4 regions of the Streptomyces sp. NPDC048590 genome follow, and region 1 is predicted to be linked to each of the others. Evidence: riboswitches for the same ligand, from Rfam matches in the RefSeq annotation. Region 1 holds a riboswitch; each other region holds the start of a gene.
What was found. A riboswitch is a leader RNA that binds a small molecule or an ion and turns the genes downstream of it on or off. The one in region 1 is predicted to bind cobalamin.

Region 2: linked by a shared signal. The riboswitch ahead of ACGFNN_RS23585 (energy-coupling factor ABC transporter permease) and the one ahead of ACGFNN_RS22420 (ABC transporter substrate-binding protein) in region 1 are both predicted to bind cobalamin.
Region 3: linked by a shared signal. The riboswitch ahead of metE (5-methyltetrahydropteroyltriglutamate--homocysteine S-methyltransferase) and the one ahead of ACGFNN_RS22420 (ABC transporter substrate-binding protein) in region 1 are both predicted to bind cobalamin.
Region 4: linked by a shared signal. The riboswitch ahead of ACGFNN_RS11030 (ribonucleoside-diphosphate reductase subunit alpha) and the one ahead of ACGFNN_RS22420 (ABC transporter substrate-binding protein) in region 1 are both predicted to bind cobalamin.

What each region holds. Positions count from the first base shown of each region.
Region 1 is NZ_JBICWC010000007.1:344,029-349,502, forward strand. It holds gene ACGFNN_RS22405 (deoxynucleoside kinase) at 1-188, opposite strand, end outside; partial or broken gene ACGFNN_RS22410 (ABC transporter ATP-binding protein) at 408-1,088, opposite strand; gene ACGFNN_RS22415 (FecCD family ABC transporter permease) at 1,181-2,200, opposite strand; gene ACGFNN_RS22420 (ABC transporter substrate-binding protein) at 2,317-3,339, opposite strand; cobalamin riboswitch at 3,369-3,514, opposite strand; cobalamin riboswitch at 3,597-3,722, shown strand; gene ACGFNN_RS22425 ((2Fe-2S) ferredoxin domain-containing protein) at 3,786-4,157, shown strand; gene ACGFNN_RS22430 ((2Fe-2S)-binding protein) at 4,182-4,865, shown strand; gene ACGFNN_RS22435 (TetR family transcriptional regulator) at 4,936-5,474, opposite strand, start outside.
Region 2 is NZ_JBICWC010000008.1:138,079-143,552, reverse strand. It holds gene ACGFNN_RS23600 (energy-coupling factor ABC transporter ATP-binding protein) at 1-726, opposite strand, end outside; gene cbiQ (cobalt ECF transporter T component CbiQ) at 723-1,472, opposite strand; gene ACGFNN_RS23590 (energy-coupling factor ABC transporter substrate-binding protein) at 1,479-1,847, opposite strand; gene ACGFNN_RS23585 (energy-coupling factor ABC transporter permease) at 1,847-2,569, opposite strand; cobalamin riboswitch at 2,598-2,808, opposite strand; gene ACGFNN_RS23580 (hypothetical protein) at 3,175-3,714, opposite strand; gene ACGFNN_RS23575 (TOPRIM nucleotidyl transferase/hydrolase domain-containing protein) at 3,996-4,616, opposite strand; gene ACGFNN_RS23570 (phosphotransferase) at 4,811-5,474, shown strand, end outside.
Region 3 is NZ_JBICWC010000008.1:104,386-109,859, reverse strand. It holds gene metE (5-methyltetrahydropteroyltriglutamate--homocysteine S-methyltransferase) at 1-2,101, opposite strand, end outside; cobalamin riboswitch at 2,264-2,491, opposite strand; gene ACGFNN_RS23400 (3-hydroxybutyryl-CoA dehydrogenase) at 2,655-3,533, opposite strand; partial or broken gene ACGFNN_RS23395 (hypothetical protein) at 3,542-4,902, opposite strand; gene aceA (isocitrate lyase) at 5,235-5,474, opposite strand, start outside.
Region 4 is NZ_JBICWC010000003.1:603,100-608,573, reverse strand. It holds gene ACGFNN_RS11030 (ribonucleoside-diphosphate reductase subunit alpha) at 1-2,053, opposite strand, end outside; cobalamin riboswitch at 2,185-2,326, opposite strand; gene ACGFNN_RS11025 (GNAT family N-acetyltransferase) at 2,389-2,889, opposite strand; gene mctP (monocarboxylate uptake permease MctP) at 3,013-4,647, opposite strand; gene ACGFNN_RS11015 (DUF3311 domain-containing protein) at 4,644-4,898, opposite strand; gene ACGFNN_RS11010 (GntR family transcriptional regulator) at 5,075-5,474, opposite strand, start outside.

The sequences.
Region 1 (5,474 bases):
TAGAGCTGGAGGAGGAAGGGATAGCGTTTCGCCTGGATCTCCTCGGCGTTCGCCGTGTAGAAGAGCGGAAGGATCGGATTGTCCTCCACGCTCTCGTAGAAGACCTGGCTCCCGAGCTCCTTGGCGAGCAGTTCGGCGACACTGGTCTTGCCGATTCCGATCATGCCTCCGACGCAGATCACCGGCATACCTCACTTCTCCTGGAGCTTCGATTCATGGGAGGGCGGCCGCGCATCCCACCCATGAAGACGAACACCGGTGGTCGCGTGATTCCAGCGGATCCGGTCGGTTCCGCAGTACTCACGCAACAGGTCCAGGGGCCCACGGCCGCCCTGCATCTTATAGGACGAGGTGTTCCGGTCCCGTCCCGTCGTCGGGAGTACCCGCTGACGGGACGGGACCGGATGTCACTCAGGCAGAAACGTTACCTGCGGAGCCCCCGTGCGCGGATGGACGGTGACCTCTCCCTCGACCCGGTACACATCGGCGAGCAGCCGGGGTGTGAGGACTTCGGCGGGAGTGCCGCAGGCCACGATCCGGCCCTCGTGGAGCACATGGAGCCGGTCGCAGTAGTACGCGGCGAGGTTCAGGTCGTGCAGGGCGAGAAGGACGGTCGCCCGCAGGCGGCGCAGTGTCCCGAGCACCTCCAACTGGTGGCGGATGTCCAGGTGGTTGGTGGGTTCGTCCAGGACGAGGAGGCCGGGCTGCTGGGCGAGTGCCCGGGCGATGAGGACGCGTTGGCGCTCCCCTCCGGAGAGCCGGTCGAAGGGACGGTCGGCCAGGTGGATGGCGTCGACCGCTGTGAGGGCGTCCTCGACCAGGGCGGTGTCCTCCGCCGTGGCGCCGTCGAGCAGCCGTTTGTGGGGTGTGCGGCCCATGGCGACGACTTCGCGTACGGCCAGGTCGAAGTCGGCCACCGGCTCCTGTACGACCGCGGCCACCGTGCGGGCCAGTCGGCGTACAGGGGTGGTCCAGGCGTCGTCGCCGTCGACACGGACCGTTCCCGTGTCAGGGCGCAGCACGCGGTAAACAGACCTGAGCAGGCTGGACTTGCCGCTGCCGTTGGGGCCGACGAGTCCGATGACCTGCCCGCCCGAAGCGGTCAGTGAGACATCTCGCACCAGATGGCGAGCTCCCGCGGTGAGGGTCACGCCTTCCAGGGACAGGTCTGCCTGGGGGCTCATGCGACTCCTCGCTCGGTACCACGCCGGGCGTCCCGGCGCATCAGCCACAGGAAGAACGGTCCTCCGCACAGGGCGGTCAGCACCCCGACCGGTATCTCCAGCGGCGCGGCGACGGTGCGGGCGGCGATGTCGGCCCAGACCAGGAAGACGCCTCCGGCGAGTGCGGCGGTGGGGAGCACCCGGCGGTGGTCGCCGCCCACGAACAGGCGGACCATGTGCGGCAGCATCAGACCCACGAAACCGATCGGGCCGGCTGCCGCGACCAGTACTCCCGTGATCAGGGAGAGCAGTACGAACATTCGGGCCCGGAACCGGGCCACATCCAGGCCCATGGTGCTCGCGGCCTCCTCCCCGGCCAGCAGCAGGTTGAGATTGCGCGACTGGACGAGGAGAGCGCCGATGCCGAGCAGTACCGCCATGGCCGGGAGCCAGAGTGCGCCCCAGTCGACGCCCCCCAGGCCGCCGAGAGTCCAGGCGAGCACCGCCCGTGCTTCATTGCCCCGGTCGGTGGTGAGAAGGAGCAGATCGAGGACGGCGGTGAGGACCGCCGCGATGGCCACACCGGAGAGGACGAGCCGGGAGGACGTGATACGTCCTCCGGTCCGGGCGGTGGCGTAGACGAGGACCAGCGCACCCAGGGCTCCGGCGAAGGCGGCGCCGGAGAGCGACAGAGGCCCCAGGAAGCTGACGCCGAACACGATGACCGAGACCGCCCCGAGGGACGCCCCGGACGAGACCCCGAGAAGGTAGGGCTCGGCGAGTGGATTGCGGACCAGCGCCTGCAGAGCGGTTCCGACAACGGCCAGGCCGGCGCCGGTCACCGCCCCGAGCAGCACGCGTGGGGCGCGGACGTCCAGCACGATCGTCTCCCGTGCCCGTGACCAGTCGCTCTCCGGCCAGTCCGCGCCCAGGGCGTGGGTGACTATGCCCCAGACCTGGCCGGCCGGAACATGGACCGAGCCCATGGCCAGGCCCGCCGTCACGGATGCCACGAGCAGGAGCGTCAGTACGACCAGCCCGGAGGCGAAGGGCGCACGACGGTGTCCGGTGGGTGTCGCCGTCCTCCGGCCCTCCGGCGTCTTCCGGCCCTCCAGCGGCGCCGGGCCGGGGGAGGCGCCGGAGGACGCGCCGATCACCTGAAGCTCTCGGGGTGCAGGCCCCGGGCCAGGTCGTCCACCGCGTACGCCGACCGGATTCCTACCAGCGTCGCCGTCAGGGGCAGGACGACGAACCGCTTGTTCTTCACCGCGGGCACGTCGGCGAGAGCCGCCCGGGAGAGGAGGAACTTCTTCTTCTGCTCGACGCTCCCGGAGCCGGCGTAGTCGTAGATCGCGATGACCTCGGGCCGTCGCTCGACAACCTGTTCCCATGAGACGTCCCCGAAGACCTCGTCCAGGTCGCCGAAGACGTTCTCCCCGCCGGCCAGCCGGATCAGATCGGTGCCCAGGCCCTTCCCGCCCGCCGTGAAGGCGCTCTTGTCGCCGCTGTCGTAGACGAAGACCGGCACCTTCTCCTCGTCCGAGACGGCGGAAGCCGCCTTCCCGACGCGGTTCTCGAGGTCGGCCACCAGCTTCTCGGCGCGGTCGGAGACACCGAAGATCTTGCCGATGGTGCGGACCTCGGCGTAGGTGTCCGCCATGGTCACCTTGTCCTTGCCGCAGTACTCGCGGTTGAGGTGGGTATTGATACCAGCGTCCGCGAACGCCTCGCGGGAGCGGCCTGCCTTCTCGTCGAAGGCGCTGCCGTAGCCGCCGTAGACGAGGTCGGGTTCGGCGTCCAGGATCTTCTCGAACGAGGGTTCACGTTCGGCGAGTTCCGGTATCGCCTCGAAGTCCTGCCGCAGCTCCGGCAGCGCGGCCGAATCGGGGAAGGCGGTGCCCACCATACGGTCCTTCAGCCCGAGCGCGAGCATCAGCTCGGCGGGGTGCTGATGGATGGTGACCACCCGGGAAGGCGGCCGGTCGAAGGTCGTCCTCACCCCGCAGTTCTCGACGGTGACCGGAAACCCCTCCGGTGAGGACGCCGTGGCCGCGGGCTTCGCGCCCGTTTCGCCGGACGAACCGCAGCCGGCGGTCAGCAGGGCCAGCGACACGGCGACCGCAGTGGCGGCGCCGCGCACCGCCAGGCGCCGGCGGGCATGGGGGAACAGCGACATGTAGAGCCTCCTGGGGAGTCCGCGCTCCTCGGTACGGGCCCGCGACAGGCCAGTCTCCTGACTTCCGGCGGGCGTCCGATGGGGACGACCGCCGGTCACAGTGGCGGGACCGTGCCGGACTTGCACCGGCTTCCTGTCTCCCGTCGCGGCAATGACCTGGCGATATTACGTTCCCTTGGGTTTCCGTCAAAGCGGCCCCTGCTGACGTTCCGGCGCACGGGATGGAAGGATGGCCGAGAACAAGGCGACGGCGGTCCGAGGAAGCCGGTGGAAATCCGGCGCGGTCCCGCCACTGTGATCGGCGAGCGAGTCCCGCACACACACCACTGCCCGCGAGGGCGGGAAGGCGCGGCGCGAGCATCGACCCGAGAGCCAGGAGACTCACGCGGTCGCCTCCTCGACGGACCACCGGGGCGGATCTCCCCGGGAGAGAGGAACGATGCGGCATGCCCGCGAACACCATCCCGCCGAGCGGCGCCCCCTGCCGGGTCGTCGTCTGCCGTGACTGCTGCTGCGGCACCCCGAAGGTGCCCGGCGTCGACCACGACGCACAGACCGCGCGTCTGCGCGCCCAGGTACCGGTACGCGTGTCGGACTGCCTGGACATCTGTGAGCAGGCCAACGTCATCGTCGTCCAGCCCTCCGCCGAGGGCCGTGCCGCCGGTGCCCGGCCCGTCTGGCTGGGGTTGGTGAACGACCCGGGCGCCACCGAGGACATCGCCGCCTGGGTGCGGGCCGGCGGGCCGGGTGTCGCACCCAGGCCCGAGATACTTGACCTCTACACCGTCACACCGCCGCGACAGCGCGGAATCGCCTGAGCCGTGGACGGAAGGACACGACCCGTGGACGATGTGCGTGCCTCGGCCGCCGACGTCACCGTCGCGCTTCGTGAAGCAGCGGACATCGGTGGATTCTTCGTCCTACGCACCGGTGGACGGGACGACGGCTGGCATGCGGCGGCACATTCCTACGAGGCCGGTTTCGCCGACCTCGCCGAGGCAGTCGCCCGCCGCCACCGCACCACCGAACCACGCGTGGACGTCTCCATCGCCCACCTCGGGCACGCCGCGCGTCTCTGGTCCCCGGCCCTCGCGTGCTTCGTGCTGCACGGAATCGTCCTGGACCTGGAGGGGCTGCAGCGATCCGACGACGGGCCGTCACTCCGCGTGCCCCGGCCAGGCGGCTGGTACGTCGAACGGCTCGGGGACGCTGCGCCCGGCGCCCTCTACACGCAGGTGACACGTCATCTGCTGGCACTGGCGGACGGGCTGGAGGTGAAAGTCGCTCCGCGGCTGCTGGACGGCAACTCGGCGTCCGCGCTCGCCGGAGCGGCCCACGCCCTCCTCAGGGCACGGCCCGCCGTACGCCGTCAACTCACCGACCTCACAGCCGTCCTGCTGGAGACGGGGCGTCTGGAGGGCACCGGCGCGATCACCGGTCCCGACCTGGAGTTCCGCCGCCGGAGTTGTTGCCTGTACTACAGGGCACCCGCGGGATCGAAGTGCGGAGACTGCGTACTCGCCTGAGCGTGAAGGGACCCGCGTCGGTTCGGTGGGTGTTCCCGTGCGGAGAGGGTACTGCCATGTCCGGTACGGCTCAGTCCTCGAACGGGAGCACCGGGCCCACCTCGACGCCGAGAAGTCGCCAGGCCGCCTCGGCCCGGCGACCGCGGTGCTCGCGGGTGGGCCCCGTCACGACACCGGAGACCATGCCGACGGCGATCATCAGGTCGTCGGCCTCCGCGGCGAGCGGATGGTTCGCGGGCAGATGCCTGTGCAGTGCACGAGCCACCCTCAGGGACAGCGCCACGGTGTAGGGCTGGGGAGCGGATCCACTCCTGCCGTCGGCGTGCAGGACGCCGAGGAACGCGGCGGATTCCATGAGGTGCCAGGTCAGGACTCCGAGCACCTTCGGCAGGTCCGCACCGTCGGCTTCCGCGGCGTGCTCGACCTGGCGGACGTTCTCCTCCAGAACCGCCGTCGCGATCGCCTCGCGGTCGGGGAAGTGCCGGTACAGCACGCCCTGACCGACCCCGGCCCGGCGCGCGATCGCGGAGAGCGGGGCGTCGAGGCCGTGCTCCGCGTAGATCTCCCGGGCGGCCGCGATGAGCGCGGCGCGGTTGCGGGCCGCCGCGT
Region 2 (5,474 bases), on a different contig from region 1:
CAGCCTGAGCCCCGCCTCGGTCAGGAGATCCGTACGGGCCAGCATCTCCGGTGCCGGCCCGGCACGGACGCCGGCCGGGGTGAGCAGCGCCGCGTCGTCGGCCCAGCGCAGTGCCAGGTCGACGTCATGCGTGGCCATCATGACCGTCGTACCGCTCGCGCGGAGTCCGCCGAGCGTGGCGAGCAGACGTTCCTGCCCGTCAGGATCCAGCCCGGCGGTGGGCTCGTCGAGGATCAGCATGCGCGGCCGCATTGCCACCGCCCCCGCGATCGCGGTCCGCTTGCGCTGCCCGTAGGACAGGAGGTGCGTGGGCCGGTCGGCCAGCGCGCCGATGCCGAGCGCCGTCAGCGCCTCTTCGACCCGGCCGCGCACCTCCGCGTCCGGCAGACCGAGGTTCAGCGGCCCGAACGACACGTCCTGGAAGACGGACGCTGCGAACAGCTGGTCGTCCGGGTCCTGCACCACCAGCTGAACGGTCGTCCGCAGTCGCGTCAGTCCCTTGCGGTCGTACGCGACCGGGATCCCCTCGACCGTCAGGCCGCCCTCGCTCGGGCGCAGTCCGCCGCTGAGCAGCCGCATCAGCGTGGTCTTCCCGCTGCCGTTCCTGCCGAGCAGCGCGAGAGCACGCCCTTCGCGCGCGTCGAAGTCGAGACCGCTGAGCACGCGCGGGCCGTCCTCGTAGGAGAACGAGGCGCCCCGCAGGGACAGCAGCGAGGAACCACTCATGGGAGCAGCCTTTCCAGGACGAAGGTCAGGGCGGCCACGGCCGCGAGGAGGCCGGCGCTCGCGGCCACGAACCGGACGGAGACGCGGGCCTCGGGCACCAGGACACGCAGGGTGCCGTCGTATCCGCGCCCGGCCAGCCCCGACTGGAGACGGGCGGCGCGGTCGAAGGCCCGGACGAACGCGGTGGCCCCGAGGCCGGCCAGTGATCTCCAGGTGGCTGCCCTGGTGGTGTGCCCGAGCCGGGCGGCCTGCGCCTCGCGGATCCTGCGCATCGCGTCCAGCAGCAGAAAGCTCATGCGGTAGGTCACCAGGGCGACGTCCACCACAGCCGCGGGCACACCCGCCCTGACCAGCCTGGGAAGCAGGTCGGACATCGGTGTGGTGAAGGCGAGGAGCAGGACGCCGAGTGATGCCGCGGAGGTCCGCAGCAGCAGCTCACCCGCCCGGACCGGTCCGCCCGGAGCGGGAGCGACGAGCCCGTCGGGGCCCCCGACCTGTACGAGCAGGGTCGCCGCACCGGTCACGCAGAACCCGAGCGGAATCCTGTACGCACGCCACAGTTGACGGGCACGCACACCCGCCGGCCCCAGAAGCACGGAGACCGCCGTGACGAGTACCAGTGCGGCACCGGGCCACGGAGGAAGCGAGATGGCCAGCACCGTGAGCCCCAGTCCGAGCACGGCCTTGTCGACGGGATGGCGGCGGCGCCAGCGACTGCTGTGCGCCGCCGCGTCGATCGGCAGCACGGAGGCTCAGGCCTCCTGGGCCGTGGACTCCTCGGCCCGCCCGGTCACGGCGTCGCCGTCCCGCCGGGCCAGGGCGAGCCGCTCGCCCTGACGGCGTCCGCGCCGTACACCGAAGTAGTAGGCGAGCACCCCGGCACCGAGAGCGGCCTGCAGCGCGAAGAGCGCCGACTCGATCTCGCCGGAGGGCGGCTCGTAGAGCGGGGAGAACCAGGGCTCGTAGTCGGGGTCGATCTCGGTGATCGCGGTCTCCGCCTGAGCGTCCGCCCCGGCGAAGGGCTCCTTCTCGCCGTCCCCCGAGCCAAGTACCAGGGGCAGGACGGCCAGTGCCGCCACCAGCAGGAGCAGCAGGCCGTTGATCTTCGTGTGCCGGTTCATCACGCCACCGCTTCCGTCTTCTCGTCTTCCGTCTTCACGTCCGCCTTGGCCCGGGCCCTGCCGCTGAGGAACACGCCGAGCCGGGTCAGATCACCCTTGCTCGACTGCACCAGAAGCCGCATGACCAGCACGGTCAGAAGTCCTTCGCTCACCGCGAGAGGAATCTGGGTGACGGCGAAGATGGAACCGAACTTCCCGAGAGCCCCGAGGAACCCGGTGCCAGGGTCGGGGAACGCGAGTGCCAGCTGCACGCTGGTGACGCAGTAGGTGGACAGGTCGGCGACGAACGCGGCGAAGAAGACCGCGACCATCAGTGATACGTCGAACCGGCGCAGCACCCTGTACACGGCGTAGCCCGCCCAGGGGCCGACGATCGCCATGGAGAAGACGTTGGCGCCCAGCGTCGTCAGGCCTCCGTGGGCCAACAGCAACGCCTGGAACAGCAGGGTGATCGTTCCCAGGACCGCCATGATGGGCGGCCGGAACAGTATGGCTCCCAGGCCGGTGCCGGTGGGATGCGAACAACTCCCCGTCACCGAAGGGATCTTCAGGGCGGACAGTACGAAGGTGAAGGCTCCGGAAGCCCCCAGGAGCAGTGTGCTCTCCGGGTTCTCGCGGACCTCACGGGTCAGTGACCGTACTCCGTGGACGACGAACGGCGCGGACGCGACACCCCAGGCGATCGCGTGCGCCGGAGGCAGGAAACCCTCGGCTATGTGCATGACTCAGAGACCCTCTCCAGCACCTCGTGGATGGTTGAAGTGCCTTGGCCGGTCTCCTGGCTTACGGGTGACACCGCCCGAACTCCGCCTTCCCGGGTCACAAGGACCCAGTGGCTGCCCGCGAGGGCCGGAGCCGGACTTCCCGATCACAGTGGCGAGGGCCGCACCGGCATCACACCGGATTTCCCGTTCACCAAGGCGTGGCGACAGTAGTGCCAGCCAGGGTGCGATGACAAGCGGGCCCACCCGCCCGCACCTGCGGACACGTCCGCGGGAGCGTCTGCGGGCGTGCCTGCGGACGGGCTCCGGCGGGCCCGGGGGCGGTGCCACGCCACGGCTGGGCGTCGCGGCTGTTCGACGCGTCCGCCGGCCTGTCGGGCCGCCCTCCTGTCGGTCGGCGAAGCGCGCCCGGTCGGTCGGATGCGCGAACCGGGCGGTGCGGCCGCCGTGCAGCCGTTACCGGCCGCGGGGAGCGGCAGTCCCGTTCAGCCGACTCAGCCGACTCAGCCGACTCAGCCGACTCAGCCGACTCAGCCGACTCAGCCGACTCAGCCGACTCAGCCGACTCAGCCGACTCAGCCGATCTCACTGGGCATCGGAAAGCGTCAGCCCAGCTCCGGGGTCGCGCGCAGTTCGACGGCCGGTTCCGAGCAGCCGTCCAGCTCGAGGACCACGAACTCGTTGAGACCCGCCCGCAGGAGCGGCCACGGCACGTAGAGGGTCCGTTGGGGTCCCCGCGTCTCCCAGTAGCGGCCCAGGCAGAAGCCGTTCACCCAGACGTATCCCTTGCCCCATCCGGGCAGCGCGAGATAGGTGTCCCCGGTGTCCGACAGCTCCAGGAAGCCCCGGTGGAACACCGGACCGGAGGAGGTGTCCGCGTCTCCGGACAGTGCGTCCCAGGGCACCCTGTCCGGGGTTCCGTGGTCCAGCGGGACGGCCCGGGCGGTCCAGCCGTGCAGCAACTGCTGCGTGTGGGAGACGCGCTCCACCCCCTTGCGGTCACCCAGCGCCACGCCGTAGTTGACCCTGCCCATGGACTCCACCAGGAGCTCCACACGCGCCTGTTCGGCGTCGACCCGGACACCCTCGACCGACTCGGCGCCGCCACGCTCCAGAACGCCCACGGGCTCACCGGACAGCCTCATCCGCGAGGCTCTCCAGGGCGTCGAACAGTGCCACCGATTCCGGCAGTTCGAGTGTCGCCGGGGGCAGCAGTGGCGCGGGGGGCTCGGGTTCGGGCAAGGGCTCTGTGGAGTAAGCAGGAACACACCCGACACCGCAGCCTTCAAAGGCGCGGTAGGCGGGGATCGCCGTCCTTCAGGGCGGCGAGGATGTCAATCCAGGCCACGCCGGGTGATGCGACATGGCCGAGCCGGATGCGGAGACGCGGGAGAAATGAGCGGATGCCGGCCCTGTTCCCGGTCGGTCAGAGACCGGCGAGCAGACCCGAGAGCGGCGCGGGGACCCGGTCGGTGCCGAGTGCCTCACCCAGGACGTGGCCGTACCGGATCTTGCGCCCCTTCTTCGTGCCGAGGAAGCGCCGCAACTGCTCCTGAGGTGAGCGCCCGCGCTGCGCCGGCTGGTTGAGGAAGGCCAGCAAGGGGCGGAGTTCCCCCTCCCGCTCGACCAGTTCCCTGACCCGTGTCACCCCCAGCGCACGGATCAGCTCGTCCTCCAGGTCCGCGGAGCACACGAAGAACCGGCGCGACCACGGCACACCCGCCCGTTCGAGTCCCCGGGAGAACCAGTCCCGTTCTCGTTCGTCGCAGAGGCCGGCCAGGCCGAGCCCGAGGCCGGGGGGTCCGAGGAACCTCGCGTACCGGCCGATGTTCATCGCACCGTCCATCGACAGCACGCAGACGCCTTCGGCTGCCAGGTCCCGGCCATGGGCCGCTGCTACCGCCTCGACGGCGGCGACGTCGCTCAACCCCTCCACCAGGACCGCCGTCCGCACAGGCACCAGCGCGGCCAGCTCGTGCGGGCGCGCGCCGGTGTCTCCGGCCGCCCATGAGCCGACCGCCTGCCGGAATGTCTGCATATCGGTCACAGGTCGATTCTCCAGGTTCTCCGGCCGCGGGACCACGCGATATCGGGACGGTCCGTCGCCGAGGTGCGAGCACTGCCGATCGACGGAACCGTCCGACGGCCGGGTCGACTCCGCCCGACGTCTTGCTAGCCTGCGCCGTCGACCACCGACGACACGGGTGTTCCACAAGGTTCGGGAGAGGCAGCGGCAGGACGATGGAGACAGCGGAGCGAACGCGTGCGGTCGCGGCAGCCACGGCGGCCGCCTCCTCACTCGGCTTGCCCGTCCGGGAGGTGACCGTTCTCCAGGACTCGAACAAACTCACCCTGCGTCTTCTGCCGTCCGACGTCCTCGCCAGGGTGGCCCCGGAGGCGGACAAGGTCGCACACCTCGAGGTCGCCATCGCCGGGCAACTCGTCCGGGCGGGCTCCCCGGTGGCGGCGCCGGATCCCCGGGTGGGGCCACAGGTCATCGAGCGCGACGGATTCGTCATCACGCTGTGGACCTACTACGAGCCCATGACATCCCGCCGGCTCCCCTCGGACGACTACGCCCGGGCGTTGGAACGGTTGCACGCCGGCATGCGTACGCTCGACGTCCAGGCCCCGCACTTCAGCGACAGGGTCGAGTGGGCACACCAACTCCTGGTCGACCGCAGTCGCACACCCGCGCTCGCCGACACGGACCGGCAACTGCTCCTGGACACGCTGCGAAGCGCGAGCCGGCTGGTCGCCGAGCGCGCGGGTGACGAGCAGTTGCTGCACGGTGAGCCCCACCCCGGCAACGTCATGAACACGGCGCACGGGCCGCTGTTCATCGACTTCGAGACATGCTGCCGGGGACCGGTCGAGTTCGACATCGCCCATGCGCCCGACGAGG
Region 3 (5,474 bases), on a different contig from region 1:
CCTCGCGCGGGTAGCCGTGGTCGGCGAGCTCGTAGGCGACCTGCATGTGGGAGCGGGCGGCCTCCAGGCTGATGACGTCGGCGTCGAGGTCGTCGATGGCCTGGACGATGTCGCCGAACTCGGCGTAGCACATGTGGGTGTGGATCTGGGTTTCCGGACGCACCCCCGCGGTCGACAGCCGGAACGCCTCGGTCGCCCAGTCCAGGTACGCGGAGTGGTCGGCGGCGCGCAGCGGCAGCGTTTCGCGCAGAGCGGGCTCGTCGACCTGGATGACCGAGGTGCCGTTCGCCTCCAGGTCGCCGACCTCGTCGCGCAGGGCCAGGGCGACCTGGCGCGCGGTGTCACCGAGGGGCTGGTCGTCGCGGACGAAGGACCAGGCGAGCATGGTGACGGGTCCGGTGAGCATGCCCTTCACGGGGCGGTCGGACAGCGACTGGGCGTACGAGGTCCAGCGCACCGTCATCGGCTCGGGCCGGGAGATGTCGCCGGCCAGGACCGGCGGGCGGACGTAACGGGTGCCGTAGGACTGGACCCAGCCGTGCTGGGTGGCGAGGTAGCCGGTGAGCTGCTCGGCGAAGTACTGCACCATGTCGTTGCGCTCGGGCTCGCCGTGCACCAGGACGTCGATGCCGGTCTTCTCCTGGAAGGAGATGACGTCCCGGATCTCGGTCTTGATGCGCTCCTCGTACCCGGCGGTGTCGATGCGGCCGGCGCGCAGGTCGGCGCGGGCGGTGCGCAGCTCGGTGGTCTGCGGGAACGAGCCGATGGTCGTGGTCGGCAGCAGCGGCAGGCCCAGGTGGGTGCGCTGGGCGGCTGCCCGGTCGGCGTACGGCTGGGAGCGGCGCGAGTCGGCGTCCGTGACGGCCTCGGCACGGGCGCGGACGGCCGGGTCGCGGGTGATGGGCGATGTGGCGCGGGAGGACAGCGCCGCCCGGTTGACCGTCAGCTCGGCGGTGATCGCGTCCGTGCCCTGGGCCAGGCCCTTGGCGAGGGCGACGATCTCGGCGGTCTTCTGGCGGGCGAAGGCCAGCCAGGTCAGGATCTGCGGGTCGACGTCCTTCTCGAGGGCGGCGTCCAGCGGGACGTGCAGGAGCGAGCAGGAGCCGGCAACGTCGACGCGGTCGGCGAGACCGAGCAGGGTGCCGAGCGTGGCGAGTGACTTCTCCAGGTCGTTGACCCAGATGTTGCGGCCGTTGACGACACCGGCGACGAGGCGCTTGCCGGAGAGGCCGCCGACGGCGGCGAGAGCGTCGAGGTTGGCGGCCGCGGCGTCGGTGAAGTCGAGGGCGAGGCCCTCGACGGGCGCCTTGGCGAGCACCGGCAGGGCGTCACCGAGCCGGCCGAAGTAGGAGGCCACCAGCAGCTTCGGCCGGTCGGTCGCGGTACCGAGGTCGCGGTAGGCGCGCTCGGCCGCGTTCAGCTCGGCCGGGGTGCGGTCCTGGACCAGGGCGGGCTCGTCGAGCTGTACCCACTCGGCGCCCGCGGCGCGCAGGTCGGCGAGGACCTCGGCGTACACGGGGAGCAGGCGGTCGAGGAGGGTGAGCGGGTCGAAGTCGGCGGCGACACCGGGAGCGGGCTTCGAAAGAAGGAGGTAGGTGACGGGGCCCACCAGGACCGGTCGGGCGGTGAGGCCTTCGGCGAGGGCCTCCTTCAGCTCGGCGACCTGCTTGGCGGAGTCCGCGGTGAACACGGTGTCCGGGCCCAGCTCCGGGACCAGGTAGTGGTAGTTCGTGTCGAACCACTTGGTCATCTCCAGCGGCGCCACGTCCTGCGTGCCCCGCGCCATGGCGAAGTACCCGTCAGGGGCGTCGGCGGCGACTGCGGCGCGGTGCCGCTCGGGGATGGCACCGACCATGACCGTGGTGTCCAGGACGTGGTCGTAGTACGAGAAGTCACCGGTGGGCACCTCGTGGATGCCGGCCGCAGTCAGTTCCTGACGGTTGCTGCGGCGCAGCTCGCAGGCGGTGGTACGCAGGGCCTCAGCGGTGACGCGGCCCTTCCAGTACCCCTCGATCGCCTTCTTGAGCTCGCGGTTCTCCCCCTGGCGGGGGTAGCCGTACACGGTGGCTTGCGCTGCCGCGGCTGCGGTCTTGGTGGTCACGGAGTTCTCCTTCGAGAGACGTATCCCTGAAATCCCGAAGACCGGAACGCGTGAAGGAGCGACAGAACCGTCGGTGCGACCTCGCGCGGCAAAGGCGCGGCCGTCCGCCGAATGTGTACGCCGACCCGCCCTCGAGGTCACCGGGATGTCCGCGCACGCGTTGGACGTGCACGGGCAACGGGCAGGTCTTCGGACTCGCGGGCACACCCACCGGATCGAACCGGAGGGCACCTACTGGCCGTCGCTTCCCAGGCCCGGTACGTCGGACCCAGTGCGTATGACGGCGGTCGTTCCCGCTCACCGCTGCGGGGCAGTCCCGGATTCCCACCGGGTTCCCTCTTACGACACCCCGCCTGGCGGACAGGGCGAACCAGCTGCGGTGCTCACCCTACGGCCCCCGGGTCCGAGATGACCAGCGCGTCCGGACAGCGGACGGTGACGTCGGGCCCGCCGGTCACATACACATGCCTGTGGGGGTGGACCGGTCCCTCTCCGGTCCACCCCCACAGGTTCCGCCGTCGGGCCCTGTTCCCGACGGCGGCACCCGGGCCCCTCAGCTCGGGTGGTTCGCGGTGGCATCCTGTTCGTAGACGTGGAACCCGCGCCCGGTCTTCCGCCCCAGCAGGCCCGCCTCGACCATGCGCTGGAGCAGTGGCGGCGGCGCGTAGAGGGGTTCCTTGAACTCCTCGTACAGCGATGCCGCGATCGAGGCGACCGTGTCGAGACCGATCAGGTCGGCGAGCCGCAGCGGCCCCATGGGGTGCGCACAGCCCAGCTCCATGCCGTGGTCGACGTCGGCCGGTGTGGCGAAACCGGACTCCGTCATACGGATCGCCGACAGGATGTACGGGATGAGCAGCGCGTTGACGACGAAGCCCGCGCGGTCCGGGGAACGCACGACGGTCTTGCCGAGCGTCGAGGCGGCGAACCGCTCGACCAGGGCGGCGGTGTCGGAAGAGGTGTGCAGGGAGGCGACCACCTCGACCAGCGGCAGGACCGGTACCGGATTGAAGAAGTGCAGTCCGACGACCCGGTCGGCACGCTCCGTGGCCATGCCGAGGCGCATGACGGGGATGGAGGAGGTGTTGGTGGCGAGGACGGCCGCCGGATTCTCCACGATCTTGTCGAGCGCGGCGAACAGCTCCGTCTTGGCCTCGGTGTTCTCGACGATCGCCTCGATGACGAGATCCCGGTCGGCCAAGTCGTGGAGCTCGCCGGTGAACGTCAGCCGCGCCATGGCGAGTCGTGCCTCCTCGGCCGTGCACCTGCCTCGGCCGACCGCCTTGTCGAGCGAGGCCGTGACGCGGTCACGGGCGCGCCGGACAGCCGTGGCGTCTGCCTCGCACACGATCGTGTCGATGCCGGCACGGGCGCAGACCTCGGCGATGCCCGCTCCCATCTGGCCGCCTCCGACGACTCCTACACGGTTCATGTCGATGATCATGACGACCGCTCCGTGGTCCGGACGAGATGGCGTGTATAGGCGTCGGGGGTGAAGAAGAGCGGGAGTTCGGTGTCGAGTGCGTTGCGCCGGAAGAGCTCCTGTATCTCGTCCAGCGGCGTGAAGGGGAACTCGGCAACCAGTGCGGACAGTTCCTCGTCGAGAAGCGACAGGACGGTCTCCCGGTCGACGTGGCGGTGGCGCAACCACTGCCAGACCTGCACCCGGGCGATCTCGGCGGTGGCGGCATCCTCCATGAGACCGTCCAGGGCGACCGCCCCCTGCCCCCGCAGCCAGGCGGCGAAGTACCGCAGCGCGACCGAGATGTTGGTGCGGACGCCCTCAGTCGTCGGAGGCCCGCTGACCTTGCGCACGGAGAGGAGTTGTGCGGGCGTCACCTCCACGTCCTCGCGTGTCGTGCCCAGCTGGTGCGGTTCGCTGCCGAGCACGCCGTCGAAGACCTCCCGGCAGATGGGGACCAGTGCGGGGTGGGCGACCCATGACCCGTCGAATCCGTCCTCCGCCTCGCGTTCCTTGTCCAGACGCACCTTCGCTCCCGCAGTTCGTACAGGATCTCCTCCATCTCGAACACCGCGGTGATCGTCTCGATCAGCACCGTCGCGCGGATCGTGCCGCGGGGGATGGAGAGGAGTTCCTGCGCGAGGACGAAGATGTCGTTCCACAGCCTGGCCTCCTCGCGGTTCTCGAGCTTGGGCAGGTAGAAGTACGGGCCGTGCCCGGCATCGATCTGCCGCTGCGCACAGTGGAAGAAGTACAGGCCGAAGTCGACGAGCGCGGCCGGCACCGGGCGGCCGTCGACCTCCATGTGCTCCTCGTCGAGGTGCCAGCCACGCGGCCGCACCACGATGGTGGCCGGCGTCCTGTCGGTGGCGAGCCGGTACTCCTTGCCCTCGTCGGTGGTGAAGTCGATGCGCCGCTTGATCGCGTCGAGCAGGTTGATCTGCCCCCCGATCACGTTGTCCCAGGTCGGAGAGGTGGCGTCCTCGAAGTCGGCCAGCCACACCTTCGCACCGGAGTTCAAGGCGTTGACCGTCATCCGCCGTTCGGGCGGACCGGTGATCTCCACTCGCCGGTCGACGAGACCCGGAGCCGGAGGGGCGACGCGCCAGCCGGCGTCCTCGCGGATACGTCGGGTCACCATCGGGAAGTCGAGCGGATACCCCTCGGCCAGCCGCATGGCCCGACGACGGCGCTCCTTGAGCAGACGTGCACGGCCCGACGCGAACGTGCGCGCCAGCTTACCGATGAAGTCGAGTGCGGCCGGGGTGAGGATCTCGTCGTGACGATCGCCGGGAGCGGCGCGGACGTGAGCGGGCCGGGTGATGAGCTGCGGGGACATCGGATCTCCTGAGGGAGGGAGGCGAAGGCGCGATGAGTGGGTGTGTTGCACGATGCGGGAGCGGTCACGGGAGTGAATGCGGATGGTCACGGGGCGGTCGTCGAGCGCTTGACGCCGCCCGTCGTGGTCCGCCGTGCCGACCGGTGGCGTTCCTGTGGCGGAGGCCCGCAGGGCCAGGAGCCCGGAAGTGACGCCGAAGCGTTCGGGGGCGGGAGCCGGGTCCGGCAGCCCCGCCGTCGAAGGCCAGTTCCTGCCGCTGCCGGGCTGGGCGGTGAGGACGACGCCGCCGGCACGGTGACCAATGGCGGACCGGCGGGGCGCCCCCTGCTCTTCTAGTGGAACTGCTCTTCCTCGGTGGACCCGGTCAGGGCGGTGGTGGAGGAGTTCGGGTTGACCGCCGTAGAGACCAGGTCGAAGTAGCCGGTGCCGACCTCACGCTGGTGCTTGACCGCGGTGAAGCCGTGCTGCTGCGCGGCGAACTCGCGCTCCTGGAGGTCGACGTAGGCAGTCATGCCGTGCTCGGCGTAGCCGCGCGCCAGGTCGAACATGCCGTGGTTGAGGGAGTGGAAGCC
Region 4 (5,474 bases), on a different contig from region 1:
CGGGGATCCAGGCGAAGCCCTGCACGGAACCGCTGGCCTCGCGCAGCGCCTCACGGGTACGGGCGTCCCACACGCCGAGCCTCTTCAGCTCGTCCACCAGGTAGCCGTTCACCTGGAGGAACTCACCGCTGAGCGTCTCGCGCTTGAACAGGTTGGACACCTGCGGCTCGATGCACTCGTACACCCCGGCGATCGAGGCGATCGTCGCCGTCGGCGCGATGGCGAGCAGCAGCGAGTTGCGCATACCGGTCTTCGCGACCCGGGCGCGCAGCGCGTCCCAGCGCTCCGGCCAGTTCAGCTCGGTGTCGTAGTGGTCGGGGTGCAGCACACCGCGCGCGGCACGCGTCTCGGACCAGGCCGGCAGCGGGCCGGACCTTTCGGCGAGGTCGCAGGAGGCCTCGTAGGCGGCGAGCATGATCCGCTCGGAGATCTTCGTGGAGAGCGCGCGGGCCTCGGGGGAGTCGAAGGGCAGCCGCAGCTGGAAGAAGACGTCCTGGAGACCCATCGCGCCGAGACCCACCGGCCTCCAGCGGGCGTTGGAACGGCCCGCCTGCTCGGTCGGGTAGAAGTTGATGTCCACGACCCGGTCGAGGAAGGTCACCGCGGTGCGGACGGTGGCGTCCAGCCGCTCCCAGTCGATGGAGCCGTCGGCCACGAAGGCGCCCAGGTTGACCGAACCCAGGTTGCAGACGGCGGTCTCGCCGTCGTCGGTGACCTCCAGGATCTCCGTGCAGAGATTCGAGGAGTGCACGACCCGGCCCGGCTCGGCGGTCTGGTTCGCGGTGCGGTTGGACGCGTCCTTGAACGTCATCCAACCCTGGCCGGTCTGCGCGAGGGTGCGCATCATCCGGCCGTACAGCTCACGTGCCGGAAGCGTCCTGCGGGCCATGCCCTTCGCCTCGGCGGCGCGGTAGGCCGCGTCGAACTCGTCGCCCCAGAGGTCGACCAGCTCGGGGACGTCGGCCGGGGAGAACAGCGACCAGGTTCCGTCCGCGTCGACCCGGCGCATGAACTCGTCCGGGATCCAGTGCGCGAGGTTCAGGTTGTGCGTACGCCGCTGGTCCTCGCCGGTGTTGTCGCGGAGCTCCAGGAACTCCTCGATGTCCGCGTGCCAGGTCTCCAGGTAGACGGCCGCGGCGCCCTTGCGCCGACCGCCCTGGTTGACCGCCGCGACCGAGGCGTCCAGCGTCTTCAGGAACGGCACGATGCCGTTGGAGTGCCCGTTGGTGCCCCGGATCAGCGAGCCGCGCGCCCGGATGCGGGAGTACGACAGACCGATGCCGCCCGCGTGCTTGGAGAGCCGCGCCACCTGGTGGTAGCGGTCGTAGATGGAGTCCAGCTCGTCGTTGGGGGAGTCCAGCAGATAGCAGGACGACATCTGCGGGTGCCGGGTGCCGGAGTTGAACAGCGTGGGGGAGGAGGGCAGGTAGTCGAGCCGGTTCATCAGGCCGTACAGCGCGGCGACCTCGTCCAGGGCGCGCTCGGAGTCGTCCTCGGCGAGCCCGGCGGCCACCCGCAGCATGAAGTGCTGCGGGGTCTCGACGACCTGCCGGGTGATCGGGTGGCGCAGCAGGTACCGGCTGTACAGCGTCCGCAGCCCGAAGTAGCCGAAGCGGTCGTCCGCGGCGTCGGCCAGCGCGCCGTCGACCAGGGCGTCGAGGGCCTTCGCGTGCAGCGAGACGAACTCGGCCGTGCGGTCCGCGATCAGGCCCTCGCGGTGGCCCACGGCGACGGAGGCCGAGAAGGAGACCGCGCCCTGGCCGGCCGCCTCGTCCGCGACGGTCAGGGTCAGGAGCCGCGCCGCCAGCCGGGAGTAGGCAGGGTCCTCAGAGATCAGACCGGCGGCGGCCTCGGTCGCCAGCTCGCGCAGCTCCGCCTCGTCCGCCCGGGCGCTGCGGCCGCGCAGGGCGGCGGCGGCCACCCGTCCGGGGTCGGTGTCGGGCAGATCGGCGGTGAGAGCGGTCAGGGTCCGCAGAAGCGCGGTACCGGGCGCGTCGGTCGTGAGACCTTCGGATTCCGCTGCTGAAACCGGATCGGCAGGCGCGATGGTCACTGGGGCTTTCCCTCGCTCGGCTCGGGGCCTGCGGGAGCGGGGCAGCCGGACACGGCGAGGCACGGGGCAGCGCGGCGCGCGGCGTCCACCGGCCTTCCGCGAGGCCCGGACGTCTCGTCGCCCGGTTCGGTCGAGCCGGGCGCGCTGTCGACAGGTCCTCGGACTTCACGGGTGTGCGCAGGCACACCGCCACACCGTTGCGGGACAGTTCCGGATTCACACCGGATTCCCCTGTGACGACAGCGAGGTCGAGCATACATGTGGGGGCTGCTGGTTTGAGCAGCCCCCACATCTTGTGTCGCGCGATCAGAGATCGAGAATCTTGTGTCGCGCGATCAGAGATCGAGTTGGTAGGTGAGGAGCGCCGGACGCCCCGGAAGCGGGTTCCAGTCCCGCTCGGGAGTCCGTACGAAGCCGAGGCGGGCGTAGAGGCGATGGGCGCCGAGCATGGCCGGATGCGTCGACAGGACGATCCTGGACAGCCCGGCGGCGCGCGCCCGCTCGACGCAGGCCCGCACGAGCGCCTCGCCGGTGCCCCGGCCGCGGGCCCCGGAGGCCACGGCCAGCATCCGGAACTCGGCCTCGCCACTCCGTGCGATGTCGGCCCAGGGGCTGCCGGGCGGGACATAGGTCACACCTCCCAGCAGCCGCCCGCCGGCATCGGAGGCGGCGAGAACCTCCGCCTCGGCCGCCCGCCGGCCGATCGCCCGGAGCTGCTCCAGGTAGGGGTCCTCGTCGCCGAAGTCCAAGAGCCCGTCGCCGAGGTAGGCCTGGGCCGTGATCTCGCCCAGTTCCTCGTACCGAGAGGGCCCGACCGGCCCGATCGAAACGTCCATGGCCGCCAGTCTCGCGCGTCGTTCCGGATCCGCGCCCGGATTTCCGCCGTTCCCGGGCGGGCCCGCACATGGGACGGCCCCGACGGGAACTCGCTCCCGCCGGGGCCGTCCCGGGACCGGGGGTCAGTGACCGCCGGGCGCGCCCGCCGTGGCCGGCGGGAGCTCCGCCTTGACGCCGGGGTCGCCGATGTCCGCCGTGTAGTCGGACGGCGAGGTCTCGTCCACACCGGCCGGTGCCTTGGCCGCGTTCAGCACGAAGGTCAGCACGACCACCACGATGACGTTCAGCACGAACGCGGTGAGGCCGATGTAGCCGATCTCGCCGATGCCGGGGATCTCCTTCGAGGAGCCGCCGAAGTGCTTCTGGGTCGGGCTGGCGACACCGTAGGCGGCCACCGTGCCGTAGATCATGCCGACCGCCCAGCCGGCGATCAGCGCCCAGCGGTGGAACCAGCGGGTGAACAGACCGCCCACCAGGGCCGGCATGGTCTGGAGGATCCAGATGCCGCCGAGCAGCTGGAAGTTGATCGCCACGGTCTTGTCCATGGTGAGGACGAAGGCGAGCGCGCCCACCTTGACCAGCAGCGAGACCAGCTTGGAGACCTTGGTCTCCTGCTCCGGTGTCGCGTCGGGCTTGAGGAAGTCCTTGTAGATGTTGCGGGTGAAGAGGTTCGCCGCGGCGATCGACATGATCGCGGCCGGGACCAGCGCGCCGATTCCGATCGCGGCGAAGGCCACACCCGCGAACCAGTCCGGGAACATGTTCTCGAACAGCTGCGGGATCGCGAGCTGACCGTTGTCCACCTTGATCCCCGCGGCGATCGCCATGAAGCCGAGCAGGGCCAGCAGGCCCAGCATCAGCGAGTACAGCGGCAGGATCGTGGTGTTGCGCCGGATCACCTCACGGCTGCGGCTGGAGAGCGTCGCCGTGATCGAGTGCGGATACATGAAGAGGGCGAGTGCCGAGCCCAGCGCCAGAGTGCCGTAGACCCACTGGCCGGACGCACCGGGTGCGAGTCCCGCCACCGGTTTGCCGGCCGCGTCGTTCATCGCGGAGAACTTCTCGTTGGCCGCGGAGAAGATGTCGTCGAACCCGCCGAGCTTGATCGGGATGTAGATGATGGCGACGGCGATGACCAGATAGATCAGGCCGTCCTTGACGAACGCGATGAGCGCGGGCGCCCGCAGCCCCGAGGAGTATGTGTACGCGGCGAGCACGGCGAACGCGATGAGCAGCGGCAGGTCCTTGATGAACCAGTGCGTGTTCTCGCCGCCGCCCACGCCCATCACGTCCAGTACGGCCTGGATTCCGACCAGCTGGAGCGCGATGTACGGCATCGTGGCGAGGATGCCGGTGAGGGCGACCGCCAGCGAGAGCCCCTTCGAGCCGAAGCGGCCGCGGACGAAGTCCGAGGTGGTGACGTACCCGTGCTTGTGCGAGACGGACCACAGCCGGGGCAGGAAGGTGAAGATCAGCGGGTAGATGAGGATCGTGTAGGGAACGGCGAAGAAGCCCGCCGCGCCCGCCGCGTAGACCGCCGCGGGCACCGCGACGAAGGTGTACGCGGTGTAGAGGTCACCGCCGAGCAGGAACCAGGTGACCCAGGTGCCGAACGATCTGCCGCCGAGGCCCCATTCGTCGAGGCTGGCCTCGTTCTCGGCCTTGCGCCAGCGCGCGGCCATGAAGCCGATGACCGTGACGGCCAGGAAGAAGAAGATGAACACGGCGAGTGCGACGCCGTTCACGCCGTCCTTCATGCGGAAGCACCCCCCTTGCGGGCGCGCTGGTCACGCTGCCACAGCACGTACGCGATCATCGTCAGCGAGGTGGAGATGAGGACCCACAGCATCTGGTACCAGTAGAAGAACGGGATGCCGATGAAGGTCGGATCGACCTTCGAGTACGAACTCACCCACAGCATCGCTACGAACGGCGCGATCAGGCAGAGCGCGATCACCACCCTGACAGGTGTCACGGTCGGTGGTTTCGTAGATGTTTCATCTGACATGCGGTGTCCGTCCCCTCGCTGATCACCTGGTGTAATGCGCAGGAAATCTAGGCGAGAGCTCCGGCCACCGTCACCCCCCGTCCGCATTGCGGTCCTGCAACGTTCCGGTGTCGCCCGATATGACTGATCCCCCTGCTGGAACAGGGGGATCGGCGACGCGGAGGAGCCGGAGGATCTCAGTCGGCGGGACGCTTCAGACGGGCGACGAACTTGTACCGGTCGCCCCGGTACACCGACCGCACCCACTCCACCGGCTCGCCGTCGCCGTCGATCGAGTGACGGGACAGCATGAGCATCGGCAGACCCACGTCGGTGCCGAGCAGTCCCGCCTCGCGAGGCGTGGCGAGCGAGGTCTCGATGGTCTCCTCGGCCTCGGCCAGCCGGACGTCGTACACCTCGGCGAGAGCGGTGTAGAGCGAGGTGTACTTCACCAGTGAACGGCGCAGCGCGGGAAAGCGCTTGGCCGAGAGGTGGGTGGTCTCGATGGCCATCGGTTCACCGCTGGCGAGACGGAGCCGCTCGATCCGCAGAACCCTGCCGCCCGCCGTGATGTCCAGCAGCCCGGCGAGCATGTCG